DNA from 3 places in the Brevibacillus ginsengisoli genome. Region 2 is predicted to be linked to each of the others. Evidence: riboswitches for the same ligand, from Rfam matches in the RefSeq annotation. Region 2 holds a riboswitch; each other region holds the start of a gene.
The links. Region 2 has a riboswitch for cobalamin ahead of ACQCN2_RS17200 (prenyltransferase/squalene oxidase repeat-containing protein). Riboswitches for the same ligand answer to the same signal wherever they lie in the genome.

Region 1 (10,687 bases), on a different contig from region 2:
CGAGTACGACCACACCTGGGTCTGTTTTTTTATCGCGAAGCAAGGGGGCAATCATGCGGATCAACGCCCCCAGAGACACGACACAAACTATTCCCTGGTAGACAGGCCACAAAGCTGGGAACAACAGACGAACACTGCCGGTAAAAAGCTGGATCGACCGCTCCTCCTCGTCCCCCTGAGCGAACTTGCTCATATAATAGATATCCGTGTTGGGCATCAGCTTCTGAATTCTTCGCGCCAGCTCCACTCCGTGCTTCGTGATGGCGATGACAGCAAGTTCATTTCGCTGTTGGATTTGTGGAAATTGTCCTTCCTGCAGCTCGATGATCATGGCGTGCTCACACCCTTGCGGAATCCGTGGGTGAAGGTTTTGTCATACAGCTTGGAGCGGTATTCTTCCTTGGTGTGAATTTCAGGATCAAGCGCCCAGCCCGCAAGAATCATCGCATGGGAGCGAATTCCATTGGCCGCTATATCTTGATCAAGATGCTCGATAGTGGTACGAACGATTTTTTGATCCGGCCAACTCGCTCGCTGAACCACAACCACAGGAGTGTCTTCACGCCAGCCAGCTTCGATTAGCTCCTTAACGACTTTTTTCGTCAGAGTGGCACTTAAGAACAGCGCGATGGTGCAATGATGAGAAGCTAGCTCGCGCAGTTTCTCCCGGTCGGGAACAGGAGTGCGACCTTCTGCTCTCGTCAGGATAAGCGTCTGGGTCAAATCCGGAATCGTTAACTCGGCTCCAACAGCAGCTGCCGCAGCAAATACGGAGCTTACTCCTGGAACAATTTCGACCTCAATTCCTTCGTGTTTCAATAAGGCGATTTGCTCCATGATGGCGCCGTATACGGATGGATCACCTGTATGCAGGCGGACAACTTTCTTCCCCTGCTTGATTCGCTCACTCATGAACTGTACCAATTCCTCCAGCGCCATCCCTGAGCTTTGAACCACTTGTGCACCTTCCTTGGCTTTTGCCGCCAACTCGTCATTTACCAGTGAATCTGTGTAAAGCACTACGTCCGCTTCCTGTAGCAAGCGCAATCCTTTTACGGTGATTAAATCCGGGTCGCCTGGGCCCGCTCCGACAATATACAGCTTCATTTTCTCACCACCATTAACGTTAGGTATCCCGGGTCTGCACCCTTCAGCTCATCCACATTGTGCCAAATCATTTCTTCTTCGGATGTAACTTTGCTCACGACGGAGGCTTTATCCGTCAGATTCAGCTCATGCAAGAGATCGATAATGAAGTCCAACACCTTGGCAATCTTGAGAAATACAACACAATCATGGGTAAGCAAGGCTTGGCGCATCGCTTCTCGATCATCTGTCGCCGGAATAATCCCGATTTGCTCGTCTCCGTCCGCCAGTGGAATGCCCAATCGGGAGGCTGCACCAAGGAACGAGGACACTCCCGGAATCGTCTTAACTTCGGCTTCAGGGTGTTTCTCTGTAATGATTCGCATCATATGAATGAAGGTACTGTAGAACATCGGGTCCCCTTCAGTTACGAAAGCCACGTCTTTACCTTCTTGAAGCTTCTCCCAAACCTGTGTCACTGCACTTTGCCATTCGCGCTCCAGGATGTCCTTGTCCTTGGTCATTGGGAAGACGAGACCGAGCATTTCTTTTTCCTGCGGGCGAACATATAGCTCCACAATGCGCTGGGCATAGCTCATGCTTCCCATGCGTTTCTTAGGGTAGGCGATAACTGGTGATTCGCTTAGGATTCGAAAGGTCTTGACGGTGATCAGCTCCGGATCTCCAGGTCCTACACCTAATCCGTACAGGGTGCCAATCTTACTCATGAGTTAGTTCCTCCTCTGGTCGTTTTGCGGTGATGATATAGATCGGGTTGAGAGCCTCAAAGCGGTTCATCCCTAAAATCGGTTTGCTTCTCGAAAGCTGTGCCAACGTAATAGAGGTTTCAAAGCCAGCCTCCGCAAAGCTTTGACAAGCCTCGTACAAATTCTCAATCGTTGCGGCATTCAAAACAATTCGTCCATCAGGTTTCAAGCGCTCACAACAAAGGCGGATCAACTCACGGATTTCGCCGCCAGTACCGCCGAAAAAGACAGCATCGGGGTCGGGAAAATTCTCCAAGCCTTCCGGTGCCTTGGCGTGTATGGCCGTGATATCCGCCCGAAACTTACGGATATTGGTCAAGCAATTGGCGAGATCATCGGCGTTCTTCTCGACCGCGTAGACTTCACCTTCACGCGCGATGCGGGCGGCCTCAATCGCCACCGAACCAGTGCAGGTGCCGATGTCCCAGACAATACTTTTAGCATGAAGCTGAAGATTCGCGAGACTAAGAATGCGAACTTCTCGCTTCGTAATGAGTCCCTTGTCTGGTTTGCGTTGGGCAAACGCTTCGTCAGGAATACCCAACAACCAGCTTGGGCCATGCGTTTCTTGGCGCAAGATCACCACATTCAGCTCGGAAAACGTACCCGCGGCCATCTCCTCTAAGGTATACCAGCCAGACTTCTCATCTAAACTTCCCAGATTCTCGGCGACAAACGCGCGATACTCTGTCATCCCAAACGACAAGAGATATTCCGCTACTCGCTGTGGGCTATTCTCCAGGTCTGTAAGCATAGCAACCTTGGGTTTGCCGTCGATGCGTTGCGCCAACCCCTTGATGCTTCGGCCATGCACACTGGTCAAATACGCATCCTGCCAAGACTCTCCCATGCGGGCAAACGCCAGTTGTATCGAACTGAAGTGCGGATAAATCTCCACCTCAAGCTTGGAATTAAGGTAACCGCCAATCCCGTAAAAGAGCGGATCACCCGATGCCAGGATGACTGTCGACTTAGGTTCACGTTGAAGCCGCTCGATGATAGGGCTAAGCCCGCCTTTCATGACGACTCGTTCCCCTGTATATTCAGGAAAAAAAGAAAAATGACGCTCTCCACCCACCAACCGTTCGCTCTCGAGTATCCACGAACGATATTGCGGAAGGATTCCTTCTGCACCGTCATCCCCAATCCCGATGACTTTAATCCGCTCTGTCATGCACGCTCATCCTTCCTAACAAAACTCCTTTGAGCGTAATTAAATACGTCTCAATCTCTATTCCGCCTTGCACAGCCTTCAAACCTACATGACAGCAATATTCGCACAGCTTCTCGTAAAATTGAGGATACTGCTCCATGTAGTCGCCCACCTGCGATGCGGTGTTGCATTCCAAAATGTGTGCGATCATCTCTTCAGTGGCTCCAGCTTCTCTTGCAATCTGCGCCAAAAAATTGAAGTCGACAGCATTTCCCTTAGAGTGCACCATCATATGACCTTGAGCAAACTTGGAGAATTTACCCATCATTCCGACAAGTGTGACCCGTTCGATCTTTTTGCGCTTGCATTGTTTCAATGAGAAACCGACAAAATCCCCCATCTCGATGAACGCCTCTTCCGGTAATTCCGGATACTGCTCCATGGCAAACTTCTCGCTTCGACCTCCTGTGGAAAGCACAAGATGTCGACATCCCGACTCATAGGCGACATCGATCCCGCGGGCAATGCTCGCCATATAGGCGCTCGTGGAGAACGGAACTACGATACCTCTGGTGCCAAGGATAGAAATGCCCCCAAGAATCCCCAACCGACTATTCAAGGTTTTCTTGGCGATCTCTTCTCCATTTGGCACGGAGATGATGACCTCAAGGCCGCGATCCAGCTCAAACTGTCCGAGCAGGCTCTCGACTTCTTGCAGAATCATCTGACGAGGTACAGGATTAATAGCGGCTTCACCAACAGGAACAGGTAGCCCCGGCTTCGTGACACGTCCAACTCCGATACCACCATCCAGCTTTATCCCAGGTTCATCGCGCCAAGTGACCTTGCTCAAAATTAACGCTCCGTGCGTAGCATCCGGGTCATCTCCGCCGTCTTTGATGACGCCAGCTTCCGCCATTTCTTCGGTATATTCGCACTGAACAATCGTAAACGTCACATCCGTTCCAATCGGGATGCGAATGCACGACGATTCCTGATACTCCTGTAAAATAAGCGCCGTTAGAGCTGCCTTGGTTGCTGCCGCAGCACATGCTCCGGTCGTATAGCCGTGACGTAATTCCCGTTTATTCTCAGGTACTGGCTGCATGGCTTATCACAGCTTTTCTGCCAGAAGAGAGAGTGCATTTACAGTAGAAACCGCGACTGGACTTCCACCTTTTCGTCCAATATTGGTGATAAACGGAATATCCAGTTTGGCCAGTTCTTCTTTGGATTCAGCGGCCGAGACGAATCCCACGGGAACCCCGATGATGAGTCCTGGCTTGGCTTCGCCCTCTTTTACCAGACGAATCAGTTCCAACAAAGCTGTCGGAGCGTTCCCTATGGCAAAAATTCCACCCTCGGCTTCCTTGATCGCCTTGCGCATGGAGACAATCGCACGTGTAATGCCAAGCTGTTTGGCTTCCTTGATCACGTCTTCGTCCGAAATATAGACGCGAACATCTCCTCCGAATTTATCGATGCGCGGCTTGTTGATGCCTGCCTGCACCATCTGAACGTCCGCGACAATCAGCTTCCCTGCTCGTATCGCTTCAACGCCTGCGCGAATGGCATCTGGGTGAAACACGAGACTTCTTCCCAGCTCAAAGTCAGCCGAAGTATGAATGGCTCGCAGGACAACGGGGAGCTGTTCATCTGTAAAAGGATGCTCACCTAGCTCTTCCTTGATCATCTCAAAGCTTTTGGCCTCGATTTCTTGCGGTTGGATGGTTAACGGTTGAAATTCTGTACGAAAATCCATGGTTAGTTTCCTCCTCTTAAGAACTTGTTTAATTGTTGGATGACTCCGGTATATTCTGAAAATTGACTGCCATATTCAATCGTTGGTCGGTCAATGACGATTACTTCGATACCCATTTCCAGAGCGGCTTCCACCTTTTCATCGAACGCTCCCGCTTTGCCCGTTTCCTTGGTTACCATCACGGTTACTTCGTACTGGGCGTACAAAGCTTTATTCAGTTCCTTGGAAAAGGGGCCTTGAATAGCCACGATCTGTTTTTGCGGTACGCCGAGCTCTTCGCATTTTTGCAAGTTATCCACACGTGGAAGCATGCGGATGATCATCGTGGTGTCAGGCTGTCCGAGAAGTCTCTCGGCAAAAATTTTCAATGTTTTGCTGCCTGTCGTAAGCATGATGACGCCCTTTTTCTCGGCCGCAAGCTCGGCCGCCTCCTTATAGCCTTCCACCACGGTAATGAGATTGTGATCGGGGAATTTAGCGTTCTCCCGTTCATATCGAATGTACGGAATTCCCGTAGCCTTAGCGGCAGACAACGCATTCTTGTGCGCTTCCTCGGCAAAGGGATGGCTGGCGTCCACTATCGCCTGAAAGCCTTCTTCCTGAATCAGCTCGATCAGGTCAGCTTCCGTCAAACGACCGATTCGGACAGGGAGACCTGTCTCTTCCATGCTGTTGGCGGCACTCTCGGTAACCACTGTTGTAAGCAACGAGTAGCCTGCTTTCTTGACTTGAAGTGCCAATTCTCTCGCATCGCTCGTCCCTGCCAAGAAGAGAATCATCGGGTTCCCCCCTGCGGCACCTTCACGTTCGGTTGATGGGTGTGGTCATGTGCGTGACTGTGACCGTGACGATGATCATGGTCGTGATGATGCGCATGTCCATTTTCTTGGTCATGAAGGTGCCCGTGATCGTGGTGATGATCGTGTTCATGTTCGTGAGCATGCCCGTGATGGTGATCGTGGTCGTGGTCGTGATCATGGTGGTGATGATGATGGTGGTGGTGCTCCATTGCCTCGATCCGGTAGACGCACAAATCGCAGCTCATTTTGACCTCACCGTCGAACGCTTCCTTCACTCGTTCCAACACAACCTGTTGCAAATAGCGATGAGCACCAAAATAATGTCCGAGTACAAAACCAATCTCAGAGTATTGTTGCCCTAAACGTTGGGTGAAGGTCTGCAAGCGTTTCATCAACACACCTGTAAAGAGGAGATAAGGCAGAATCACCACTTGTTTCGCACCCAATCGGATACAACGGTCAATTCCTTCCTCAACCGTTGGAGAAGTTACTCCCATAAACGCTGTCTCGACGATTGTGGACTTGTGCTTTTCCCAGAAGAGTCGTGACATTTTGTAAATATCACTGTTAGCATCAATATCACTGCTTCCCCTGCCGACAAGCAGAACGGCCGTTTGTTGATCAACATGAAGCGCATCATGTTTTCCACTATGTACAGCCTCCTGAAATCTTTCACCCAACAGCTCAACCATATTGGGATGAATACCCACTGGCTTCCCGTAAGTGAACGTAACGTGAGGGTAAAGCTCCTTCATCTCGTCAATCTCATGCGGGATATGCAGTTTGGCGTGGCCAGCGGCAAAGAGCATTAACGGAATGACGACGATGCGAGTAGCCCCTTTTTGAATGCAGGTCTGAAGCCCTTGCGTGACTGTCGGCTGTTCAAACTCCAAGAAACACGTCTCAATAATCGGAACATCGATTTGTGGCGCTAACGTATCAATGAACTGAATGACTTCCTGATTGCCCTCTGGGTCTTTACTTCCATGACCGACAAATAGTATCGCTTCCATCTGTTCGCCTCCTTATTTAGTCTCCGCAAGCCGCTTCCTCGAGGAGTACTTTTTGCTCTTGATAGACGTAACCTTCTACATTCCCTTTACGTTTGAAATATTTGTGGAATCGCTCATTCGGGAACGCTTCTTGTTTAAAGCGGGACACGATCCGTTCAACCACTGAGACGATTTGATCTGGATCAATTCCTTCCTCCACCATCGTGCCAGCGTATGCGTTGCGCCCAACGTTTTTGGCTCCGAGGAAAAGATCAAATTTGCCTCTTCGAAATACAAGCCCAATATCTTCGTTGACCGCGTTATAACAAGTCATCCCGCAGCCGTTTATGCCGATTCTTAATTCTTTGGGAACCTCTAGTCCACCGACCACCCTGTGAAGCTCTTCGGCGTAAGGCATTCCTTCTGTCTTCTCTCCGTTGCAGAAGTCGCAGGCTTTGATTGTCACTACATCACCGATTGGCATCGTGATAAGTCCTGCTTCATTCATTCGAGTGACAATCGCTTGCGGTTCAGTTGTCGGCACGCGAAGAACGATTGTATGGTGCGGCGTATATTCGATTTCTCCCTTTTCCCCGGCTACATCAGCAATGGCGAGCAGTTGTGCGGTGGTGAACTTCTTATTCACCACACCCGGACTGATCGCGAACTCAAAAATGGCCTCCATCGGATAAGGGGATTGAAAACGGTTTGTTGAAGCTGATTTGGCGCCCACTTGTGTCGTCGGCGAAACCATCTGCAAGGCTTGCACGGCCCAATCGTAAGGAGACAGTGTGTTGCGTTCTTCCCCTTCACTTTCATCCAATGCACCTTCAGTCGCCGCCAAGGACCAAGGCTCATTTTCCTTTCGCAAGCGCTGGTGAAGAAGCAACGGTTGCTCGTCAGCGGATAATGTGTACTTTCGTTTGTAGCCACGAGGGGTAATCATTTTCCCGTCATAGACAAAGGTGGAAGTGTTGCCCACGATGACGGTTGAGAGCATTCCGATCTCGCAATCCAGCATGTGTTCCAATGTAGTCAACTCCACCTTTTGTCTGTCGCGATAGGCGCTTTTGACAATACCGACAGGCGTATCGGGTGAGCGGTACTTGCTGATTAGTTTCTGAGCTTCTTCGATTTGTCTGGTTCGACGTCCACTTTTGGGATTGTAAAGGGCTATGACGAAATCGGATTGGGCCGCTGCATCAATCCGATTGGCAATCAGCTCCCAAGGGGTCAAATGGTCGCTTAAACTGATCGTGCAGGCGTCATGCATCGTAGGCGCGCCGAGTAAAGCGGCGCAAGAATTAATCGCCGAGATTCCTGGAACGACTTCAACCTCGACGCCATCCTCTGATCTCCAGCCCTTTTCCACGAGAACCTCATAAATTAATCCCGCCATGCCGTAGACACCTGCGTCACCACTAGAGATGACAGCTACCTTATGACCTAATTCCGCTTGTTTCACGGCTTCTCTCGCGCGCGTCACTTCCTCTGTCATGCCCGTACTGACGATTTGCTGATGGGTTACCAGCTCCTGAATCAATTCCACATAGGTTGTGTATCCAATAATCATGTCGCTTTCTTGGATCGCTTCACGAGCGCGTTTGGTGATATGTTCATCACTGCCTGGACCAAACCCGATAACCAACAATTTTCCTCTCATATGTCTCCACCTTTCTGATTAAACCCCTTGGATAATCGTAATTCCTAAAACCACACTGTACGCTCCCGTGATACAGCCAAGGAGCAAATAAGCCCATTGTCGAGCTTTCAGGTTAATAAAGCCCCATGATGCCACATAGGTCACCATGAAGGTTGCGACCAACAAACCAACGGTAAAGAACATCAACTGCATACAAGCCGTCCCAAAATTGTTCAGTCCGACGCTAGAGGAAATCAACATGACCTGCGTTGGTGTTTCTGCCCCGATTCCGTGAAGAATTCCGATACAGAAAGCACCGATGACTCCCCATTTCTGGAGGTTGGGCTTCATTTCAGATTTAGTAAACATGCGGCTGATTAATCGATATCCCATCTCGAAACGACTTTGATGCTGGTAGTCTTTGCGTTGGCGAATCAAGGTGAACAGCATGAATCCACCGAGAACCACCAAACTAATTCCAACTAACCGCTCCAAGACTACCAGCACCGATTCTGGAAGATGTGAACCGAAGAAAATAGCCAGCAACCCGATCACCATCACGATGGAACCATGTCCAAGCGCGTACGTGATTCCCATGCGCAGTTGTTTCTTGCGCTGCTGTTCTGCTCCCACCATGTCAACAATTGCGGCAATATGATCGGAATCCATCCCATGACGAAATCCCATTAACACGGCATAAATCGTTACTGAAAGTACATCAATAAACATGAGAGTCCTCCTCGAAAGAAATAAAAAAAGGGCAATTCCAACCGATTCAGTGTGGTTAGAATTGCCCCAAACTTCCCGTCTAAGCGTATGGAAGAATTGCGCAAACGTTCTAACACCCCCCTATATCCTCGTAGGTTGTCATGTGTTATGGACGTAGGCAGGTCTCCTGGCTTATGGGATCCATCAGAACACCTTCCCAGGGATTTACCCCAGTGGCTCTATCGTTCCAATATTGCTTGCGTCATCAGCAAGCTCCCATCACAGTGGCGGGACCGCGCCGGATTTGCACCGGACTTCCCTTTTAAGCTGTGGAATCATTCGATTCTTTCAGCACCTAATTCCGTGTTTTATGAAGTTGTCAAAAGTTGAATCTCTCGTTTATTTATCCATAACTCGACGAATCCGGCATTATGTAGAATTCCTGCATCCTGGCCGAACATTCTCGACAGACGCTTGATGATGCTGCCATGGGTTACGATCAGAATGTGTCCATCCAGATTCGTTTGATTGGATGTCTCTAGAATCCGTTGCAGTCCTCTGGTAATGCGAAGACTGATTTCATCGATGGATTCGAATGGAGGGCGGCTAAGCTCGCTCCTTTGTTGGATGTTCGTTTGTTGACGCTCAATCTGAAAGCTATGAAGGATTTCTTCGAAGTCGTCGATCTGGTACAGCTGTTGAATCTCGTGGACTGTCATTCCTTCCAAGCTCCCAAATGACCGCTCTCGCCAATCAGCACCCTCGATCAACGGGACGTGCAAAAGCTCCTGGCAAATCAAGGCTGATTCCTTTGCCCTCCTCAGCGGACTCGTAATAATTTGCGAGATGGAATAGGGAGCTGCATCAATGAATTTTTGTGCCGTTTCCCTTACCTGGACTCTTCCCAGATCATTCAGAGGGATATCCTGCGTTCCTTGTACTCGCTTCTCTTTGTTCCAATCGGTCTCTCCGTGCCTCATGAGGATTACGCGAATCATCTGGTCATCTCGTCTGTTCACCAGCCATCCATCCTTTGTTCATACATTCCCTCATTTTGAGTTGATACGGCTTCATAAACGGATTGATAAACGAGCCGACCAATCGCATTGCCTAGTGTTGTCGCGGTTCCCGCAAAAGCGTGCTGCCCTGAATAGAGTTCACTTTGACTAGCCGCCAAGACGATCGCATCACTGGTTGTCCCTGTAGCAATCCCTCCATAGCGGTCCGCAATCTGCAACTCTTGTAAAGCCGCGCATTTGGCTTCCGTTGCCGTCATCAATCCATTCAGCATGGCGGAGGGTGTCAAGTTCCCGTCAATCATCACAAAAATATTAATCGTTCCCATCTGATAAGCCGGAAATGTTGGTCTCATTTGACCTGCGCGAGCACTGTTCCCTGTTCCCGCTGTCGCACAAGTCAAGATGCGAAACTGATCCCCTATTTCAGCAAAAAATGCTGCATGTGTCAGCTTCGCCGCAGTTAACAAGCCAACCGAGCTCTCCACTGGATAGCCCCACTTGATGATTTGGCGGCTCATCATTTCTTCAGGAGCTTCACAGTGATAATCCAGTGGAACACTGCCATTGATGAAGTGGGTAGCGTACTCTGTTCCTCCACGCCAGAGAGCGCTGCTTACCGTGAGAAGCGGCTGTTTACTGTAAAGCAACAGATGATCGCCCTTGTAACTGCAAACAAGCTCTGGCCAAATCTCTTGCTGAAAGGATGTTTGTAAGTCTCGAAAAGGCTGCGTCATGCTTCACATCCCCCTTCCTGCCTA
Region 2 (10,687 bases):
GTAACGTCCGCAGTAGAAGTAAACAGCCGATAAGTTGTAAAACAAATAATGCATCATCGCTTGATTGAACAAAGAGGGAGTATCCTTGCAGACATTCAAGCCTTGCGCAATGAATTTCTCCGCTTGCAAGTAGTTCCCGGACAGTATTTCAACCGTGGATTTATCCAGAAAAGCCACAGGGAGCGTCTTGTTCTTTTTAAAGGAGGCTTGAAGCGGACGCATCCGCCAAGAGGCGTTACGTTTAAAAAAGGAGCTCATGTATTGATAGCGGAATGGCCAATGCAAGCGGGCAAACAAAACGATCAACACAACAGAAATTCCGCTTATAACCGAGATTGAATTCAAGTCCAATAGTTCCAAAGATAGCGCACATCCTTTCTCCAAAATCGGACAGACGTAGCTTCATCTTAGCATAGCTGTATCGATTTCGAATAGTAGGACGATTGGACAAGTCGAATTGTTACATCATTGTCGTTGGAAGTATCTAGTTGATTCTGATAAGCTACAGGTAGTATCTAGGGGACAATGGAATAGGAGTGAAAGGCTTCATGAGAACGATCTGTATGATGATCCTTCTGGTGATCATGGGAGTTTTGGCCGGATGCGGTGGCCAATCTCAGGAAGGAAGCGTGCAGCAGGGTGAATATTTTAGCGTTAGTCTAGAGCCTGCTGTCAGTCCGGTTCCTACTGGACAAGAAGTGAAGTATACCGTTCAAGTGACGCATGAGGGTGAGGTCGTCACCAAAGCACAAGTCCAAGTTGCGCTTGAGATGAAAGAGATGGATCATGGCAAAAATGAGTTTGCGTTAAAAGAAGTTCAGCCAGGTGTGTATGAAGGCAAAGCCGTACTACCCATGTCGGGCACATGGCAAGCCTATATTCGGATAGCCAAAGACGGCAAAAGTGAAACCATACCGGCAACGTTTGAAGCGGTAGGTGAGATGGTCAAGAGCAAATAAACTTGCAATTCTGAAGGCTAATGTTATTTTTGAACAGAATGTGAACGATAAAGTCACATCTGTAAGAGGGTTATGTTATAATAGATTTCGTTCATTAATAGACCTTAAATAGTAAAGTAAGGGGCGACCTTGGCATGGAAAAGTTTAAAGATAGTATTTTAGAGCTGATTATCGAAACTTCAACCAACCTACCACCAGATGTTCGTCATGCAATTAACCAGGCAAAACAAAAAGAAGACGCAGGAACTCGTTCCGCACTCTCTCTTTCCACCATTGCCTTAAATATTACGATGGCTGAAGAAAACGTGTCTCCAATCTGCCAGGACACAGGAATGCCTACGTTTGAAATCAAAACCCCAGTGGGCGCTAACCAACTTGTCATGAAAAAAGCAATCTTGGAAGCGGTTGCTGAAGCGACCAAATTGGGTAAATTACGTCCAAATTCCGTAGATTCCCTTACTGGTGAAAACTCCGGGAACAATATCGGGGCAGGAACACCTGTCATTCACTTTGAACAGTGGGAAAAAGACGAAATAGAAGTGAAGCTGATCCTCAAAGGTGGGGGCTGTGAAAACAAAAACATTCAATACTCTCTTCCAGCTGAGTTGGAAGGTTTAGGTAAAGCGGGCCGTGACCTAGATGGTATTCGCAAATGCATCCTGCATGCTGTTTACCAAGCGCAAGGTCAAGGCTGTAGCGCAGGCTTTATCGGTGTTGGTATTGGTGGCGACCGCACTTCCGGTTACGCTTTGGCGAAGCATCAATTGTTCCGTCGTGCTGATGATACGAATCCAAATTCTGAGTTGGTTAAACTTGAAGAGTACATCATGGACAAAGCCAACGATCTCGGTATTGGTACCATGGGCTTCGGAGGAAATACAACTCTCTTGGGTTGCAAAATTGGTGTAGAAAACCGTTTGCCAGCAAGCTTCTTCGTATCCGTTGCCTACAACTGCTGGGCGTTCCGTCGCCAAGGTGTCCACATTGATGCGCAAACTGGCGATATCATCAACTACTTGTATAAAGATGAAGTGGTTGTCATGGATCAAAGCAAATCGGAAGCGGAAGGTGCATCCGAACGTCGTGAGGTTGTATTGGAAGCGCCAATCACCGAGGAGCAAATTCGCAGCTTGAAAGTTGGAGACGTTGTCATCATCAATGGAATGATGCACACAGGTCGCGATGCTTTTCACAAATACATGATGGATCATGACTGTCCAGTGGATTTGAATGGTGGGGTTATCTACCACTGCGGACCTGTTATGCTTAAAGATGATGCAGGCGAATGGCACGTGAAAGCAGCAGGACCAACCACTAGTATTCGCGAGGAGCCTTACCAAGGAGATATCCTCAAGAAATTCGGTCTCCGCGCGGTTATCGGAAAAGGCGGTATGGGCGCAAAAACACTCAAAGCCTTGGAAGAGCATGGTGCCGTTTATCTGAACGCTATCGGCGGAGCAGCACAGTACTATGCGGATTGTATGGAAAAAGTAGAAGGTGTTGACTTCATGGAATTTGGTGTTCCAGAAGCCATGTGGCACCTTCGCGTAAAAGGATTTGCCGCGATCGTAACAATGGATTCTCATGGCAACAGCTTGCACGCTGACGTTGAGAAAAACTCCAAAGATAAATTGGCTCAATTTGCTGAACCTGTTTTTAAATAAACACAGTTTGTTTCCAATAGCCCTCTGCTTCCTGATCGGGAGACAGGGGGCCTTTGTCTAATTTCGGACAGATTGGGTTCTTGTTGATTTCCTCCATAGATGTTTAGGAATAGGTTAGTAGCGAATCTATACACTGGAGGGAGAAAACATGAACTACGTAGTTCGACCTGGTGATACATTGATCGGAATTGCGACTCAATTTGGTGTTCCATGGACAGAAATTGTTCGTGTCAATAACTTGCAGCCACCCTATTCGTTATATGTAGGTCAAAGGCTGTTCATTCCGGGTGTTAGGCCAACACCAACACCACCAATAGCCCCAGCCCCTGGAAACGTCGAGCGCCGATTAGATCGCTTGGAACGCCGTGTCGATCGTCTGGAAACTCGTGTGGACGATTTAAACAGGAGAGTAACCAGACTCGAAGGCCCAAGACCACGTTCATAAGAGGAAATGGAGGAGGATGACAGTGTCAGCCTCCTTTTTTTTATATTATCAGAAAGTTTAATCGCTTTACAGTGGTAAAGTGATTAAACTGATCCATTCGCGTAAGCCCTCCAAGAAAAGATTTCGTCTGCTTACAGCTCATTTTAAGCGAAACAAAGCGGAGAGAAAGTAGGAAGGAAAAGAGTCGGCATTCTTTTTCAACAGTGAGAAGCGAAGTGATTTTCTTGTCGACTCCCTTCCGTAGTGAACGGAGCGGACAGTAGATACTACGAGCGAGCTTAAACAGAGCGAAAAGGGACGAAGTCTTTTCTTACTTGTCAATTGTCCTTTACAGGAATAGGATAAAGAAAAGTACTTTGTAGGAATGGAAGAGAGTGAGGGAAAGCATGGTGACGAAATGGAATGTGGCCATCTTGCAGATGGACGTGGTTCATGGAAGTCCAGCTCAAAACCGTCATAAGATTGCGCAATTGGTAGATTCAATCGAGCAATCGAAACGAAGCATCGATGTATTGCTGCTGCCTGAGCTATGGGATACTTCGTATGATTTGAAGCGACTGGATGAGATTGCGGATACGCAAGAAGCGCAGCAGTTTCTTGCTGAGACGGCAAAAAGACTGAATTGTTTTGTAATCGGCGGGTCCGTCGCCGAGCAACGCGAGGATCAGGTGTACAACACAACCTATGTGTTTGACCGCAATGGTCATCTCGTCGGTGATTATTCCAAGGTCCATCTTTTTCGTTTGATGAATGAGGATCAATACTTGGGAGCTGGCGAAAAAGCGGGATTGTATGAATTAGAAGATCAGCAGGTCGGTTCCGTTATCTGCTATGATATTCGGTTTCCGGAATGGATTCGTACATATGCGCTCAAAGGTGCCAAGGTTCTGTTCGTTCCAGCCCAGTGGCCGAACCCGCGGCTAAATCATTGGCGCCAGTTGTTGATCGCGCGGGCAATTGAGAATCAGATGTATGTCGTTGCCTGTAACCGTGTAGGTGTTGAAGGCAAAAGCAGCTTTTTTGGACACTCGCTGGTCATTGATCCATGGGGGGAAGTCATAGCGGAAGGATCGGATCAGGAAGAGATACTTTATGCCCAGCTTGATCTCTCGCTCGTGGATAAAGTGAGAGGGAGAATCCCCGTCTTTCATGATCGCAGAACCAGTCTTTATGAACTTTAGAAATGCTAAACTGCCGTCTAGACGGAAAACCTGATAAATTGGGCGATCTGGTTATTCAAAAACATCTCTCCATGTCTCTTCTTTCCGCATACGGTGTGTATAGAGAGAAGGAATCGGGAGGTGATGCTCATGGTACGGATTAACCAGAATATCCGTCATCATTTTGAAGGGATACGCGGCAAAGTGGGGCAATTTCGAGAGCTGGCCGAAACAATTGACACCGTGTTTGACTCTTTCCATAGAATGAACAGACTGGGTAAGGATATGTTCGGCAACATCATCAATCCGCCGATGCCAGATGATTTCCAGGATCCGTTTAAGGATAAACGAAAGCGAAAGTGAATTCGTATTAAAGCAAAAAGACCGGGGACTAATCCTCGGTCTTTCGTTTTGATTCATTTTCTTTTTTCTAGTTTCTTTTTTTTAGTTTCTAACCCGCTCAAGAAAAGAGTTCGTCCACTTAAAGCCTCCTTGGAAGTGATACCAAGCGGAGGGAACGGAGAAACGGAAAAGAGTCGCCACCCAACCCCGCAGGGGCGCGAAGCGTTTGGCGACTCCGTTTCGCAGTGAGCGGAGCGTACATTTCTACATCCATGCGAACTTCCACAGAGCTTTAAGGGACGAACTCTTTTCTCGCTGCCCGAATCATCTCTTTCACCATGCTGCCTCCTAGCTTGCCGCCTATTCGTCCAGCGTCATGGGAAGTCAGATTTCCGTTATAGCCATGTTGCAGGGGAATGTTTAACTCTGAAGCCACCTCGTATTTGGCTTGTTCAGGATCGGATACGTTTTGCAACCGCGCTTTCAGCTGATCAAGACCAGTTCGCGCGCCAGGGATTAATGGTTTGTTGCGACTCATTGGGATCGCCACCTCCAACCATTAGTCTAACCAGCTAGATGAGGGCGGATCGGAGTTTAAAATTGGTATCTGAATAGTACGTATTGGCAACGAGCACATTAGGCCCTGCACATCCGGCGGAAGGGCAATAGCAATTAAGCTTGTTGCACAAATCCGATTGTTGCCAGGTTGCGTGCAAATCATCCAGTCGATGATCCTTCACGTTCCCGATTGGCGCTACATCACCGAAATCGGTTACGATAACCTCACCCGTAAACATGTTGACATTCAAGCGATTTCGTCCATCTGGATCGTTGCGGAGGGTCACATTCTTTGCTTCACGGAGTCGTTTGATGATTGCTTGGTCCTCTGGCAACGGATTGCATGCGTAGAAGGGGAGCGTTCCAAACAACATCCAAAGCTCTTCATCGCGTACGTCCAGCATATGATGAACAGCCGTACGAAGCTCATCCAGTGACAACAGCTTCATATCACGGGCAAAATCACTGGCGTACATCGGATGAACCTCATGACGTTTGCATCCCAGCTCGCGAATTAAATCATGGATCTCCTTCAGGTGCTTGTGCGTTCGGATGTTGATCATGGTTTCCGCGGAGACAAATACGCCCGCTTCCACTAACTTTCGTGTATTCTCTAACATATTGCCAAAAAGAGTTTCCGCCTGTTTTAATGAAACTGTTTGCTGAGCTTTCGCGTAGACTATATTGTAGAACTCTTCAGCATTTCGCCAGTTCATGGAGATGTGCATCACGTCTATGTATGGAAGAACTTCCTCATATCGCGAAAATGGCATGGTCATATTCGAATTGATCTGTGTGCGAAGGCCGCGTTCACTCGCATAGCGAAGAAGAGGAGCGATTGCCTCTTTCACGGTACGTTCACTAAACATCGGCTCGCCGCCTGTTATACTGATGGTGAGCAGGTCACGTGCTTCATCCAACCTTTTCAACAACAGATCCATCGGCAGAGCTAGACCGTCCTGAAAGCTAAGTGTATCACCCACAGCGCAATGCTCACACCGCAGATTGCACTGGTTGGTTACGGTAAATTCAATACTGGTTAGCTTATATTGTGGAGGCTTAGCCTTAAATAGTGGTTCCCATGGGTCATAGGAAGGTGTTAACGGAGTAGTTGGAACGAGACGAATCATAGGGGAAAACCTCCTTAAACATGCAAATAATACCTAACCATTATAGCGGGGAAAACGGAGAAGGAGAATGAATTTTTTATGATAGCAGGAATCTCTTTTGGCCGTGGTGTATTTTTTCACAATCGAAAAGTATTGGCTTGTGCAGAAGTTAAACGCGGCGTGATTCATGTCTGGGCTGAACCGATCACGTTTCGAACGCTTTGGAAAATGTGGATGCGAATCCTGTTTTCGATTCCCTGGTATTATCAGCTGTTTCATCTTTTGCTCTTGGCGGGGATTTGGTGGTATGACTTCAATCCACTGTGGCTTGTCGTTTATGGAGCAGGATTTCATTTTGTTTTTCCGAAGCAATTGAAGCAGTTTCATGGTGCGGAGCATAAGGTGTTCAGTTATTCTGGAGAGAAAAACATGGAGGCATTGCTCGAAATTCAGCAGGCATCTATTGTAAACGCAGGCTGTTCAACCAATTACGTCACGTACTTTTTTGTCAGTTGTCTCTTGACTTGCTGGTTCCATTCATTGGTGCTCACAGTCGGGATTGGAATTCTCAGTATGCTGGCAGGAATGATCGGGGAAAAATATGCTCGGCGGTATATGAAACCACTCTTTGCTCTTTCTGGATGGTTGCAGCAATATGTGACAACGAAAGAGCCAGATCGAATTCACCTAGAAACGGCAATCCGCTCGTATCGATTGTTCCAGCATTATCAAACGTAAGGGATCGATTCTGATGGGTGCGAATAAGTATAGTTACCTGATGATTGCCCTGGTTGGATTGGGGCTGTTGTTTCAAGTGTATGGGGTCGCGTTTGATTTTATTAACGAGCGCGGACGGGGGATGCTGCTGGGGAAGCTGTCCACATTGTCCCTGGGGTTCTTTGTCCTTGTGTTGGGGGTGTGGCTCTATCGGGAGAAACGGGATTTCATCTCAGGTATCTTCCTGGTCGCCTGTACGACAGGTTTTGTTTCGCTTGTGGTAAAAGTCTTCATCTAGCCATTCAAATATAAAGCTTCTAAACGAAGTCCTCGTAAAGAAAACACCGATGATTCAGCAAACGCTGTTCATCGGTGTTTCTACTTTATTCCGTCTCTTTTGTATGGTTTCCCTTGTGTTCCTTATTTCTCTTTTGAAGTCGCCATGAATGGGTTCGTTGCCGAGAATGTGCTGAAGGAAGATTTAAGTAAATCCTGTACATTCTTTTGAAAGTTGATTTGAAGTTCACGCGTTTCTTTCACGAAGGCTTCAAGCTTATCAATGTTGGCTTTGCGAACTTCTTCGGACTGAGTAATCAGGTCTTTGGCTTGCGATTGTGCTTGCTCTTGCAGGAAGCTGACGAAACCAGCTGTTGTCAGGGCGGTGTTGAAGATTGTTTCATTAGCAGCTTGGAAAACTTGGAAGGTTGCTTGCAGCAATTGTTCTTGTGCCTGTTGATTCGTTTGGCTCATTACAAATACCTCCTAGGTTCATCTGCCATACATGTGAACTGGACAGATAGTTATTAATTGCTCCTATGTGTAATTTACACCTATATGGCATATGCTGTCAATTGCATTTTCTAACATATTTTTCTTGTCCTCACTAGCTAGGTGTGATAGCATTTTGATTGGTAATTACATAATGTTTTTGTTTTGGTGACGACTTTTTGTCGTTGAAAAGGGAAAGTGGTGCAATTCCACTACAGCCCCCGCTACTGTAATCACAGACGTCTCTGATCAGAATCTAGGCCACTGAATTCAAATTCGGGAAGGCAAGATCAGAGGCATTGACGTGTAAGTCAGGAGACCTGCCAAAATGAGCAAGCTTACTTTTGCGGTGCGGACAGAAGGGCTAGCGTTATTCTCCTATTCATACAATCCAGTGGAATGAGAGTGTAATCGTTCGCTAAATATCCCTCTACCCATCGCGTGGTAGGGGGATTTATTTTATTTTTTATTAGAGAGGGGAACGTTACATGTTCGCAAGTGTTCAGTCATGGAGACAACGTTGGACGTGGGGTTTAATCATTACTTTGCTTTTCGCGAGTGTATTGCAGGTTCAACCAGCGAAAGCAGCATCTGGTTTAGAGAAAAACGTGCTTGACGGATTGAAAAAAACAGTCAAATTCTATGCCAAAAGCAATCATAAATATGAATTCGGAGGCTTTGACTGGGAGCTAATCGGTCTGGCTGCGGCAGGAGAGAAACTTGAAACGCGGAAATGGCAGGACAAGAACAATAAAACGGCCATCGACTACTGGGCAAGCGCAATCAAAGACAAGAAAGAACCTGGAGTGATTGCACAAATTGCGATTGGTCTGATGAAAAATGGATATGATCCTACCAATTTTAATGGAGATAATCTGTTGAAGCGCATTGCTAATTCGCAAGACGAGAACGGCAAAATGGGGGATGATCAATATACGATCTACAACCAAGTACTCTCCATTATCGCGCTTGAAATGTACGGATATCCGTATGACCGCGAAAAGGCAACACAATATTTGTTGAAACGTTATGACAAGTTTGAAGGGCTTGACAATATCGCCTTCACGTTAAACGCACTGCCGTTCCTTGAGGATCAACCTGGCGTAAAAGAATTGAAAAAATCAATCGTGCAGAAATTGACCAAAGAGCAGCAGGCTGATGGGTCATTTATCGCTTGGGGCAATGAAAGTGTAGATACGACCATTCAAGTGTTGATTGGCTTGACTTCTACTGGAACTGACGTGATTGGTTCTCCGTGGGATAAGAGCGTAAAATATGTTCTGGCTGATCAGACAGGTGATGGCGGCTTCCAAAGCCCATATTCAAACGGCAAATCAGATACGATGACAACAGAGAACGCCTTGATCGCTTTGGCCACTGTCAATGAAGGAGATTCCTTGTTCCAAACGTTGACCGACAAAGAAAAAGCTTCACTGAAGGCTTATATCTCAGCCGTTGATCTGTCCGAACAGATAAAAGTATACGATGGCCTCAAAAACTATTTAGCTGGCAAAGATGTGAAGCAAGTAGGCAATACCTTCAGCATCAGCGGAAAAGAACTGATGGTTCGAGTAAACGTTGAAGATGCGATCAAACAAGACAAACCACTTGCCATCTTGATCAAAGCGATGAAAGGTTCCCAGGTTGTCGATACAGCTGTGGTAGAATCCACTTCCGCAACAGCCCAACAAATGGCCGCTAGTCTGAAACTGGACAGCAGTGGTACGTATAACGTCGAAATTAATTACTGGTATGGCTTATCCGATAAACCCGAAGTAGCGAAAGAGAGTACCGTGTTTGTTGTTTCGGTGAAGTAGGAGTGAACGGGAATGAAGAATAAATGGCTATTGTGGCTGACGTGCGCGCTTCTTTTCTTCTCTGGGTGGACATCTTACGCAGGTGCAGGCTTGGCTCTAGAGTCAGAATCCTCCATTCAGGTTGCCGTACATAATGAGAAGCTTACCATTACGGGAAAAACTGACCTACATGACCCACTTTGGGTTCCGTTAATGGTTCAGGATGCGGCTGGACAAATACTTTACTTTCAAGATGTATCCGGAGCGGGTAAACCGTTCGAGATTGAAGTGGAGATTCCTTCTTGGGCGGCATACGGAACAGCCGAGGCCGTTCTCTATTCAACAGTGATCGCTCGTGATCGCTTCTCCATTGAGAAAAATCAGGGTGGAAAAAGTAAAATGAACGTTTCCGTTCGCATAGCAGCAGCGGGTGGAGACGAGATTCTCAAGTGGAAAACCTTTTCGGTAAGTAAGCAGTCTTCCGTCTACAATCTTTTGCGGGTAGCGGCCGAGGAAAATGGGTTCGATTACGAGGTTCGAGATCCGGAAAATGATGGTGAGCAGGTCTACTTGATTGGCATTGACGGCTTGAAGGAGTTTGACAAAGGCCCTGGCTCCGGCTGGGTTTACAAGGTAAATGGGACAGCGCCGCCAACCTCCATGGATCGCTGTATTTTGCAGCCAGGCGATAAGGTTGAGTTTTTATATACGACTGACCTTGGTGTATCCGAAAATGCCGGATCAGGAAATTCCAGCATAGGCAGTTCGTATGAGGTGGATTCCTCTCAGAATGTAAGCTCGGCTATCAGCCAATTGGAGTTAGCCGAAGACGTGAACAGCATTGTCTCAATCACGAAAAAACTGCTTTGGGATCTGTCCGATTACTCCATCGAGAAGCAGAAAACATATGTGGCGGACGTCGGCGTCTTTTTGCAAGCGGCTTATGAGCATGCCGCCAAGCTCCAAGTGAAAAAGAGCGAAGTGACCAAGCCGCTTGATCCAGATTATCAAGAACTCACAGGGCTCAAGGTAAAGGAAGCGCTACAAGAACAGGATGAACTCAAGCAGAAACTCGAGGAGCTGTTAGAGGACTCCACCTTGTATAAGTCATTGCTTCAACAACTGAAGCCGGTTCTCTTGGTGCCGTATCCGACGAACTCCGCATCGCA
Region 3 (10,687 bases), on a different contig from region 2:
TTAATTTAAACATTTATATCGAAGTATTCTCCTATTTGTTCAGCGTAGTATTTTCATACTCCTTGCTGTCAACATATCGGAACTAAGCCAAGTTATGTTGCAGATACTATCGTCCAAAGCATCAGCGAGTTTCTTTAATTGCTTTAGATTCAAAGGTTAATCAACTCCAGACCAAGATGTTAACCTAACTATAGAACAAATGTTCGAAATCGTCAAATATTAACAATGCAATTTAACATAACCAATAAAAAAAGATTGGATTCCTCCAATCTCAATGGGCGGTAGAATATTTGAGTGGAAGACGATTATCGTAACACTCGATCTTTCGCAGGCTGGCAGGGCGTAAGCAGCTCCAGGAGCTCTTCTTTTCGTCTGGGAAGCTCCTCTTGCGACGGAACATACCCGTGCTTTACCAGATGCTCGTATATTTCCATGAGCAAGGGTTTCTCCAGTTTACAGGCTTGCAGAATTTCCTGACGCTCTAGAACCTGCTTGGGGGAGCCTACTGCAATTACTTTTCCGTCACACATGATCACCAGTTCTTCCGCCCATTCGTAGGCGAGATTGATATCATGCGTGGATAGGACAAGTGTTTTGCCGCTTTGATGGAGTTCATCTAGCAATTGAATGAGCTTACGGGAATAGGCGGCATCCAGTCCGGCAGTTGGTTCATCCAAGATAATAATCTCCGGATTCATGGCTAGTACGCCGGCGATGGCGACCCGTTTTTTTTCGCCAAGACTGAGCGAGTGGATTGCCTTTTCTCGCATTGCCAGTGTGCCGGTTTGTTCCAAAGCCCAGTGAACAGCTTCTGCGACAGTTTCCTGGGAGAGACCCAGATTTTTGGGACCATAGGCGACATCATCATAGACGGTGGGAGAAAATAATTGTTCATCCGGATTTTGAAAGACCAGACCAATGCTTTTTCTCAACTGTTGCAAGCTTTTTTTCGAGTATTCGACGGGTTTCCCCTTGAAGTATACAGTGCCAGATGTTGGCTTGAGAATGCCGTTAAGATGCATGAATAAGGTGGATTTACCCGCGCCGTTGTTGCCAAGAACAGCAATCTTCCTTCCTTTGGCGAGCGAGAGGGTAACTCCCTTCAAGGCGTTGGTATGATCCCCATAGTAATAGGTGATATTTTGTGTGGAAATAATCGGATCCATCATGGGAATCCTCCTTACCTTACATATAGAAAGATTAAGAGAAACAATAATCCAAAAATCATGAACCAGTTTCTGACGGAGAAAACATAGCCGATCTCCCCAGCCGTAAAATCGCCGTATCCCCCGCGTGACTCGATGGCTTCATGCATTTTTGTCGCTTTTTGCATACTTTTCATAAAGAGTGAAAAGCTTAATCCTCCCAAGGAATGGATTCCCTGACGAAAAGTCGAATAGCCAAGTCGGGAAGCTTGCGATTGATAAATAATCCGTGATGTGTCGAACAGAATAAACACAAAGCGATAAGAAAAAGCGATAATTTCCAGAAGCACAGGTGATACATGCAGTCTCTTCAAAAGATAAAGAATGTCAGCCAAGGGTGTGGTTAAGATGAGCAGGAACAGACAGCTGACACTGCTTGTAGCCACGAAAAAAAGCTGGTATGCCGCTTTCAGACTTGCGGGGAGCGTATAAATCGTAAGACCTGCAAACTGCCAGCTTCCAATCGCCCCGTCCACAGGTGAAGCTTGGGTAGTTACCTGAAAAATGACGGTGACAAGACCCGTCAGGATGAAAGCCAGCGGCAGACATAAGAGTTTCAGATAAAACCTCCAGGGGATTTTAGCCAACAGGATGATAATGCTTGCGATCAGAAAAACCATAATACTAATGGAAGCTTCCCGGGCGAACATGGAAATGATGAGCATCGACAGGGAGAGCAGAGCTTTCTCCAGCGGATGAATCGACCGCAGCCGATTGGTATAGGAATATTTATCGATTAGAAACATATTTCTTGTGCTCCTCGGCGTCCATCTTTAAGAGCTTTTTGGTTCTGGACACTCCGATAAAATAGCCTAGGGCTCCAGCACCAATCGCTGCTTGCAGAGCGAACAGCAGACTTTCCACTTCACTGCCTGGAGGCGTCCAAATATTCTTGACCCATGGTTGGTAACCAGGCGCCAGGGACTGAATGACTTCTGTGGCTTGTCCATCCGTTCCCGAGAATTCTGAATGCGATTGAAACATGAACGGTATGACGATCAGACAGACAACGGCAACGAGTAGAATCCAGTTCTTATTCATGTTTGGTTTTCACTCCGATCGGTAATTTCAAGAGCGATAATTCCTGCAGGTTGTATTTCAATAGAAGGTTAATGACCACCACGGTGAGCAAGCCTTCACTGGCGGCAAGCGGCACCTGGGTGATCATGAAAATGCCAGCAAACTTGGCGAAAGAAGCCAGAACACCACCCGTTTCAGCCGGAAAGGCAAGGGCCAATTGAAACGAGGTAACCAGATAGGTGGTGATATTTCCGAGAAAAGCAGCCAGAAAGATCGAGACACGATAGGAGATTCCAAGTTTTTTGGCTAGGCAAAGGATGGCATAAGCGATCATCGGTCCGGCAACAGCCATAGAAAAAGCATTGGCCCCAAGCGTAGTGAGACCGCCATGGGCGAGAAGCAAGGCCTGAAATAAAAGGACGATAAATCCGACAAGGCTCATGGTTAAAGGTCCAAACAAGGCTGTACCCAGTCCGGTTCCGGTAGCATGAGAGCTGCTTCCGGTAACGGAGGGAAGCTTCAGCGCTGACAGAACAAAGGTAAATGCGGCAGAGAGACCCAGCAGCATTTTGGTTTCCGGTGCTTCTTCGACACGCTTGCGGACGGCCCTAACACCTAAAATGAGAAACGGAATATACACAGCCCACCACACGATCACCCACTTGAGCGGCAAAAACCCTTCGGATATATGCATGGCATAGGCGGTTTCATAAGAATTGATCCAGAAGTATCCGGTTAGCGCGAAAACTGTCAAAGCTGTAAGTGATTCTTGCCATTTGCGTTTCATCGCGTTCAGCTCCTAAAAAGATTGATTTCCATAAGCAAAAAGGCATTCTAAACCGTTGGGGGGTTAGAATGCCTAGCGTTAAAAGCCAATTGGACTTAAAGCACAATGACACAACCTATAATCCCGTAGGTTTGGTGCTGGATAAACAGGCAGGTATCCTGACTCATAGTCATCGTTCCCTGCGTCTTCCCATCTCCATTGACAGTGACATATGCAGGGAGCTCTCTATTTACAGTGGCGGGAACCGTGCCGGAATTAAACCGGCTTCCCTATTATGTTGATGTCTACATCAACACCTGTTTACGCTCTATGTAATTTTTCTTTGCGCCCTCAGTATAGCCCTTGCCGAGGGGTATGTCCATTGCATAAAGTGTGAATATTATTAGGTGATTGGTGCGATTCACAAAAGTTTCAATATTCGATAGTTAAAATGTTTTATGGATCAACATTTTTGATACAAGTAAAGAAATTCAATATTTGTCCACTTGTTTCTCAGGGATTTCTGAGGTTAACTGAGAGCAACGGCAAGAGATTGCCTGGAAAATGAATGGAAAAAGTGAATATGAGAATTGTTGAAAGTGCTCAGGTCGCTGAGTTAAAAGGGAAATCGGTTAAAAGCCGATGCAGCCCCCGCTACTGTAATTGCTGACGAAATCGTACTGACCCACTGGGAAACCGGGAAGGGACGAGAGTAGGGTGAAGCATGAGCCAGGAAACCTGCTTTTAACTTCTTATCTAGTTCTTCGGAGGGAAGAATGGGTAGTATACCATCCAATTTATTTGGATTTCCTATGCTCGAACAAATCCTTAGCCCCTTTGAAGGCTAGGGATTTTTTTATTCGTTACCAGTAAATGTCAAGAGGCGAAAAATTATTGGAGGGTGGCGTTGTTGATGGGCGGCAAGTTGCTCGTAATTGGATGTGGACCGGGAAGCATTAAGCATTTGACGGAAAGGGCGAGGGAAGCGATACAGGAAAGCGACTGCATCATTGGCTATAAAACCTACGTCGCGCTGATCGAGGAGCTGATTACTACCCAGGAAGTGGTCAGCAATGGCATGTCCGAAGAGGTCACGAGGGTGCAGGAGGCAGTCAGGCTTGCCCGACTCGGAAAAAAAGTAGCGGTTATCTCCAGTGGTGATGCCGGTGTATACGGAATGGCCGGACTTACTTACGAGATATTGATCGAACAGGGTTGGTCAGGGGATGAGGATGAAGACGTGCAAGTGGAGATCATTCCCGGTGTTTCTGCCATCCAATCAAGTGCGTCGCTCTTGGGAGCACCATTGATGCACGACGCTTGCACGATCAGTTTAAGTGATCACCTGACACCCTGGGAAGTGATCTCCAGACGGTTGGAAGCGGCGGCATATGCTGATTTTGTGATTGCCCTGTACAATCCGAAAAGTGGACGCAGAACCGCACAGATTGAAGAGGCGCAGAAAATTCTGCTGCGTACCAAATCGCCGGACACGCCGGTTGGCCTGGTGAAAAACGCCTATCGGGAGCAGCAGGACATCACGATAACCACCCTGGGCGATATGCTCAACCATGAGATTGGGATGTTAACCACTGTGATTATCGGTAATTCTTCCACCTTTGTGAGCGCGAATAAACTGATCACGCCAAGAGGCTATCAAAATAAATACTCGCTTGTGGAAAGCGAACAACGATTAAAAAAACATGAACGATTGCGGCATGAAAACGAGCCATGGGCCCTTCACCAAGGGAAAGCGGGTAATGCTAGCGACCCGACCTATACTATCGCGCTCGAAGCCTTGCAAAAAGCGGAGGATTATCAAACGAAGAGAAAGCTTGACGGGGAGGAATAAGAGTGAAAGCGCTGTTAATGGTTGCCCATGGTAGCCGAGACCCGGAAGGAAATGAGCGGGTTCTACAGTTTATCGAGTATCTGAAGCCATCGTTAGATCCCGACTTGCTGGTAGAGACGTGCTTTTTGGAGTTCGTAACGCCTGACATCCAGATGGGCATCGACGCGTGTGTACGGCAAGGAGCCGAGCAGATCGTCGTTATTCCGATTATGCTTCTTCAGGCCGGACACTCGAAAATACATATCCCTGCCGCCATTGATGAGGCCAAAAAAAGATATCCCCAGCTCCATTTTACTTATGGCAGACCGATTGGAATTCATCCCGAGATACTGGAAATTTGCAGAGAACGGCTGGAGGAGATCGGCGAAGAACCGTTGTCGCCTGATCCACAAACGGCTGTGCTGCTGCTTGGCAGAGGCGGAAGCGATCCAGATGCCAACAGTGACTTGTACAAGATTTCACGCCTGTTATGGGAAAGGTTGGGCTACAAGCTCTTGGAGCCAGCCTTTATCGGGGTAACAGACCCGCTTATGGCGGAAGGAGTGGATCGTTTAATCAAGCTTGGCGCCAAAAAGGTGATCATTCTTCCCTACTTTTTGTTTACGGGTATCCTGATCAAGCGATTGGAGAAAATGATGGACGATTTTCGGAGCGCTTATCCGCACTGTGAATTCCAGCTGGCCGGATATTTGGGACTCCATAAACGGCTGGTTACCACTCTGTTGGATAGGATAGAGGAAGCCTTGCAGGATAAGGTCCGAATGAATTGTGATACCTGCCAGTACCGGATGGAGGCGGGGGAACTCATCGGCCATCATCACCATCACGACCACCATCATGGTGAAGAGCATCATGCCTGCGATCATGGCCATCATGGTCATGGGAAACATGTTTGCTGCCATGATCACCACGGTCAGGGAGAACATGATTGTCATCATGGTCATCACGGCCACGATCATGCTTGCCACCGAGAGCATCATCCGGTGCAAGTGGCGGCGAGCGACAAATGATTCTTTTACTAGCCGGAACAAGTGATGCGAGAATCCTTGCCCGACTAATCAAGGAGCAGGGGATGAAGGTGACCGCCACTGTCGTCAATGAGCGGACAGCCAGAGAAATCGAACGCATAGGGGTACGGGTGCATGTAGGCAGAATGTCTGCGGAAGCTTTTACGGAGATGATTCAGAAGCAAGGAATTACGGCAGTGGTAGATGCCAGCCATCCCTTTGCGGAGGAAGCGAGTCTGAACGCCATACAAGCCACTGCTAACTGTCAGGTGCCCTATCTGAGGTACGAGCGGCCAAAGCTTGAGTTTATCCATTCATCCCTTATTCCGGTGGAAAGTTATCGGGAAGCCGCAGAACTAGCCACACAGAAGAAGGGAGTCATCCTGCTGACAACCGGAAGCAAAACACTCCCGCTGTTCGCCGAAAAGCTGAACAATCAACCGGACATTCGAGTGCTCACACGAATTCTGCCGCGAATGGAAAGCCTGCTGGTTTGTGAGAAACTCGGCTTTGCGCAGGAGAATATCATTGCGATCCAAGGGCCATTTTCCAAGGAGCTGAACAAGGCGATCTATCAGCAATTTGGGGTCACCCTGATGATCACCAAAGAAAGTGGACAAGCCGGGTCAGTTGACGAAAAAGTGGCAGCAGCCATCGAGCTCGGTATCGAAACGATTATGATCAGACGTCCTTCCATCACGTACGGTACCGTGTATAGCCAGTACGAGGATGTGATTAAGCATTTACAACGTATACGAGAGGAAGATGAGTCATGATTGATTTTAAGACTCAGTTTACGCCGGAAACCATCCAGCCAAAGCAAATTGAAGGTCTCAGCTTTGAATTGATTAACGCGGAGATTGGTGAGCATTCCTACAACGCACAGCAGTATCCAATTGTCCAACGTGTGATTCACTCTTCGGCCGATTTTGAATTGGGGAAAAGCATTCGCTTCCATCCTGATGCTGTCCAGGCAGGGATTCAAGCGATTCGCGCGGGGAAGAAAATCGTCGCGGATACTCAAATGGTGCAGGTGGGCATCAGTAAACCCCGATTGGCTAAATATGGATGCGAGGTGCTTAGCTACATATCGGATCCTGAAGTGGCCAAAGAAGCGGAGCGCCTGCAATTGACAAGGTCCATCATCGCGATGAGAAAAGCGGTCAAGGAAGCGGAGGGCGGAATTTTTGCCATCGGGAACGCTCCGACCGCGCTGCTGGAGCTTATCCGGCTGATCAAAGAAGGGGAAGCCAAGCCCGGGTTGATCATCGGTTTTCCGGTTGGGTTCGTCTCTGCCGCGGAATCGAAAGCCGAGCTGATGCAGCTGGATGTTCCATATATTACCAATGTAGGCCGGAAAGGCGGAAGTACTGTCGCCGTCGCCGCATTAAATGCTATTTCGATCATGGCGGACGCGGACAAGGTGTAGGCCATGACAGAGAATGCGAACGAACGGGGAGAAAAAGCGCTTCGTCAGGGCTATACGACCGGAGCGTGTGCAACAGCCGCTACTAAAGCAGCGTTAACCGCCCTGATTACAGGGGAATCACAAGCGGATGCAACGATTTTTCTGCCGGTTGGAAAATATGCAACCTTTACCATCACCTCCTGTGAGTGCCAGGAACAGCAAGTAACGGCAGGCACGATCAAGGATGGCGGCGATGATCCGGATGCCACTCACGGCAAACTGATCCAATCAACGGTTTCATGGATGGAGGAGCCTGGCATCAGCTTGGATGGAGGCATCGGAGTAGGGAGGGTCACGAAGGAGGGTTTGCCGATTCCGGTTGGCGAGGCAGCGATCAATCCCGTCCCGCGACAAATGATCCGGGAAGCTGCCCAGGAAGTTTTGGCGGAATACGGCGTAACCCGCGGGATTCAAATCGTGATTTCCGTTCCAGAGGGCGAAGAAATCGCGAAAAAAACGCTGAATGGCCGGCTTGGTATCATCGGGGGCATCTCCATATTGGGAACAAGGGGCATCGTGGTTCCTTTCTCGGTGGAAGCGTTTCAGGACTGTATCGTACAGGAGATCAAGGTAGCTCGCGCCTGCGGCAATGACCACTTGGTGATGTCAACAGGTGGACGAAGTGAAAAGTACGGGATGAAACAGTACCCTCATTTACCAGAAGAAGCTTTTATCGAGATGGGTGACTTTGTCGGATTTACCCTGCATGAGTGCAAGCGTCAAGGTGTACGTCGTGTCTCACTGGTTGGGATGATGGGCAAGTTCTCCAAGCTGGCTCAAGGGGAGATGAACGTCCACTCCAAAAGTTCAACGGTTGACTTTCCCTTTTTGGCGAGAGTGGCCAGCGAGACGGGTGCATGCGAGCAGGATGTGGAAGCGATCAAGCAGGCCAACACGACATCGCAGGTGGTTGAGCGGATGCGGGAAGCGGGCAATCAGGAGTTTTTCAACAGGCTTTGCGATTATTGCTGCGAGTCCGCAATCAGGGAAGTAGGCGAGGGCATCGAAGTGGAAACGAGCCTCTATACATTACAGGGAGATTTCCTGGGAAAGGCGGCACAATGATGACACAGCCAATGAAATTAATAGGAATCGGGGACTCCGGGAAGGCCAGCCTGCTTCCGATCTATGAACGCTGGATTGATGAATGTGAGCGGTTGGTTGGCGGAGAGCGCCATCTCTCCTTTTTTCCAGATTACCGTGGAGAAAAAGTGGTGATCAAAGGGGGAATTGCCCCACTGATCGAGCGCCTCGTGAACGAGCCCAAACAAACGGTGATTCTGGCTTCCGGTGATCCGTTATGCTACGGGATCGGGGCTCTTCTTGCGAGACAGATGAAAGTCGAGATTTATCCGTATCTTAGCTCGATTCAGCTCGCTTTTGCCAAAATGGGAGAGTCTTGGCAGGATGCTTATATCACCAGTGTGCATGGACGCTCGATCAAAGGACTGGCCCAACGGATCGACGGAAGACATAAGGTGGCGCTCTTGACCGACGAGGAGAACCATCCGGGCATAATTGCCAGTTACCTCAAATCGTTTGGCATGACCGAATATCGCGCGTTTATTGCCGAAAATCTGGGCTCAGATACGGAGCGCGCGGGCTGGTATGAGCTTGACGAGCTGGAACATACGACATTTTCACCCTTAAACGTCGTGATATTACATAGCAAAAGCCGCCCGCCGGAGTGGACGATCGGGATTGAAGACGATCAGTTTTTCCAAAGAAAGCCGGAGAAAGGGCTGATTACCAAGAAAGAAATTCGCACCCTTTCGCTTAGCGCACTCAAACTGAAAAAAGATAGCATCGTCTGGGACATTGGCACCTGCACAGGCTCCATGGCCATTGAGGCGGCTAAAATCGCCAACGAGGGCATGGTGTACGCGATTGAAAAAAACGAGCCTGATCTGGAGAACTGCCGAAAAAACATGAGCAAATTTCGCGCGGATATTACACTCGTCCACGGCAGGGCACCCGAGCATCTCGAACAATTTCCTGATCCAGATGCCGTCTTCATTGGCGGTACCTCCGATGAACTTGATCGCATTCTCGATGTCTGCTGCAGCAGGCTGAAACCGGACGGACGCATTGTCATTAACGCTGTAACGATAGAAAAGCTGACCGATGCCATTCGGTTATTCAAGGAAAAGGGAATGGAAACAGACATTACCCTTGCCCAAATTTCAAGAAGCAAACCAATTTTGCAGCTAACCAGATTTGAAGCGCATAATCCGATTTACATCATATCTGCCCGCCAAGAGGGAGGAGTATAAGATGACAGGAACATTACATGGATTGGGAGTAGGTCCGGGCGATCCCGAGCTGATTACCGTTAAGGCTTTTCGCGTATTGAAGGAATCAGCAGTCATTGCCTATCCGGTGAAAAAGAGAGGAAACAAGAGCTACGCCCAACAAATCATCGATGTCTACGTAAATCCGCTGGAAAAAGAAATGCTTGGTCTCGTTTTTCCGATGACGAAGGATGCCCAGGAGCTGGAACGGGAATGGGCCAACGCCGTGGAGCGCATTTGGGAGAAGTTGCGTGAGGGAAAAGATGTTGCCTTCGTAACTGAGGGAGATCCGCTATTTTTCAGTACATTTATTTATCTGATGAGGCTGATGAAGGAGCAGCACCCAGAGGTACCCATCAAGATCGTGCCAGGGATTACTTCGTTCGGTGGGGCAGCATCTCGTCTTGCGCTTCCACTTGCCGACAATAATGACCGAATTGCGATCGTGCCGGCAACAGATGATGTTGAAGAGATGAAAAAAGTGATTCAAGAACATGATTGCATCGTCTTCATCAAGGTGGCCAAGGTCATCAAGCAGATGCTGACGATCCTGCGGGAGCTTGATCTAATCGACAAGGCCTCCGTTGTTTCGAAGGTTACCTCTCCGGAAGAAATCATCTGGGATGTTAACTCGCTCGATGATGTTGATTTGGAATATTTGTCGCTAATGGTGGTGAGAAAATGATGAAGCTTGTGATTATTGGAGCAGGTCCTGGAGATCCCGAATTGATTACGGTAAAAGGGCTGCGCTACTTAAAAGATGCTGATGTTGTTTTTTATGCGGATTCATTGGTAAGTGAATCGATGGTCGATCAAGCGAAGCCAGGTGCGGAAATCGTCAAAACGGCTGCGCTCGATTTGAATGTGATGGTGGACATGATGGAGGCGCGGCTTCAAGAAGGCAAAAAAGTGGTACGCGTCCATACCGGTGACCCAGCGATTTATGGTGCCATTATGGAGCAGATTGCCTTACTGAGAGAGCGTGACATTGAAGTGGAGGTCATTCCGGGGGTTAGCTCCGTGTTTGCCTCGGCCGCAGCCGTATGTGCCGAGCTGACGATCCCTGATTTGACCCAGA

Region 1: it holds a riboswitch for cobalamin, as region 2 does, so the genes downstream of both, ACQCN2_RS06165 (HoxN/HupN/NixA family nickel/cobalt transporter) here and ACQCN2_RS17200 (prenyltransferase/squalene oxidase repeat-containing protein) in region 2, are expected to answer to the same signal.
Region 3: it holds a riboswitch for cobalamin, as region 2 does, so the genes downstream of both, ACQCN2_RS07705 (energy-coupling factor ABC transporter permease) here and ACQCN2_RS17200 (prenyltransferase/squalene oxidase repeat-containing protein) in region 2, are expected to answer to the same signal.

The regions. Positions count from the first base shown of each region.
Region 1 is NZ_JBNJQR010000002.1:544,415-555,101, forward strand. It holds gene ACQCN2_RS06120 (cobalt-precorrin 5A hydrolase) at 1-331, opposite strand, end outside; gene cobM (precorrin-4 C(11)-methyltransferase) at 328-1,107, opposite strand; gene cobI (precorrin-2 C(20)-methyltransferase) at 1,104-1,814, opposite strand; gene cbiE (precorrin-6y C5,15-methyltransferase (decarboxylating) subunit CbiE) at 1,807-3,027, opposite strand; gene ACQCN2_RS06140 (cobalt-precorrin-5B (C(1))-methyltransferase) at 3,011-4,114, opposite strand; gene ACQCN2_RS06145 (precorrin-8X methylmutase) at 4,121-4,768, opposite strand; gene cobK (precorrin-6A reductase) at 4,771-5,547, opposite strand; gene ACQCN2_RS06155 (sirohydrochlorin chelatase) at 5,544-6,581, opposite strand; gene cobJ (precorrin-3B C(17)-methyltransferase) at 6,598-8,223, opposite strand; gene ACQCN2_RS06165 (HoxN/HupN/NixA family nickel/cobalt transporter) at 8,242-8,931, opposite strand; cobalamin riboswitch at 9,071-9,284, opposite strand; gene ACQCN2_RS06170 (histidine phosphatase family protein) at 9,279-9,929, opposite strand; gene ACQCN2_RS06175 (adenosylcobinamide amidohydrolase) at 9,926-10,663, opposite strand.
Region 2 is NZ_JBNJQR010000008.1:193,021-203,707, reverse strand. It holds gene ACQCN2_RS17255 (tetratricopeptide repeat protein) at 1-360, opposite strand, end outside; gene ACQCN2_RS17250 (FixH family protein) at 549-959, shown strand; gene ACQCN2_RS17245 (fumarate hydratase) at 1,094-2,623, shown strand; gene ACQCN2_RS17240 (LysM peptidoglycan-binding domain-containing protein) at 2,772-3,068, shown strand; gene ACQCN2_RS17235 (carbon-nitrogen family hydrolase) at 3,455-4,249, shown strand; gene ACQCN2_RS17230 (hypothetical protein) at 4,379-4,591, shown strand; gene ACQCN2_RS17225 (alpha/beta-type small acid-soluble spore protein) at 4,863-5,108, opposite strand; gene yfkAB (radical SAM/CxCxxxxC motif protein YfkAB) at 5,143-6,258, opposite strand; gene ACQCN2_RS17215 (DUF1385 domain-containing protein) at 6,337-6,975, shown strand; gene ACQCN2_RS17210 (hypothetical protein) at 6,989-7,252, shown strand; gene ACQCN2_RS17205 (hypothetical protein) at 7,375-7,704, opposite strand; cobalamin riboswitch at 7,872-8,064, shown strand; gene ACQCN2_RS17200 (prenyltransferase/squalene oxidase repeat-containing protein) at 8,211-9,539, shown strand; gene ACQCN2_RS17195 (S-layer homology domain-containing protein) at 9,552-10,687, shown strand, end outside.
Region 3 is NZ_JBNJQR010000003.1:118,505-129,191, forward strand. It holds gene ACQCN2_RS07690 (energy-coupling factor ABC transporter ATP-binding protein) at 306-1,169, opposite strand; gene cbiQ (cobalt ECF transporter T component CbiQ) at 1,181-1,951, opposite strand; gene ACQCN2_RS07700 (energy-coupling factor ABC transporter substrate-binding protein) at 1,935-2,246, opposite strand; gene ACQCN2_RS07705 (energy-coupling factor ABC transporter permease) at 2,239-3,012, opposite strand; cobalamin riboswitch at 3,144-3,327, opposite strand; cobalamin riboswitch at 3,572-3,751, shown strand; partial or broken gene cobJ (precorrin-3B C(17)-methyltransferase) at 3,905-4,822, shown strand; gene ACQCN2_RS07715 (sirohydrochlorin chelatase) at 4,846-5,853, shown strand; gene cobK (precorrin-6A reductase) at 5,850-6,626, shown strand; gene ACQCN2_RS07725 (precorrin-8X methylmutase) at 6,626-7,279, shown strand; gene ACQCN2_RS07730 (cobalt-precorrin-5B (C(1))-methyltransferase) at 7,283-8,383, shown strand; gene cbiE (precorrin-6y C5,15-methyltransferase (decarboxylating) subunit CbiE) at 8,383-9,591, shown strand; gene cobI (precorrin-2 C(20)-methyltransferase) at 9,593-10,294, shown strand; gene cobM (precorrin-4 C(11)-methyltransferase) at 10,294-10,687, shown strand, end outside.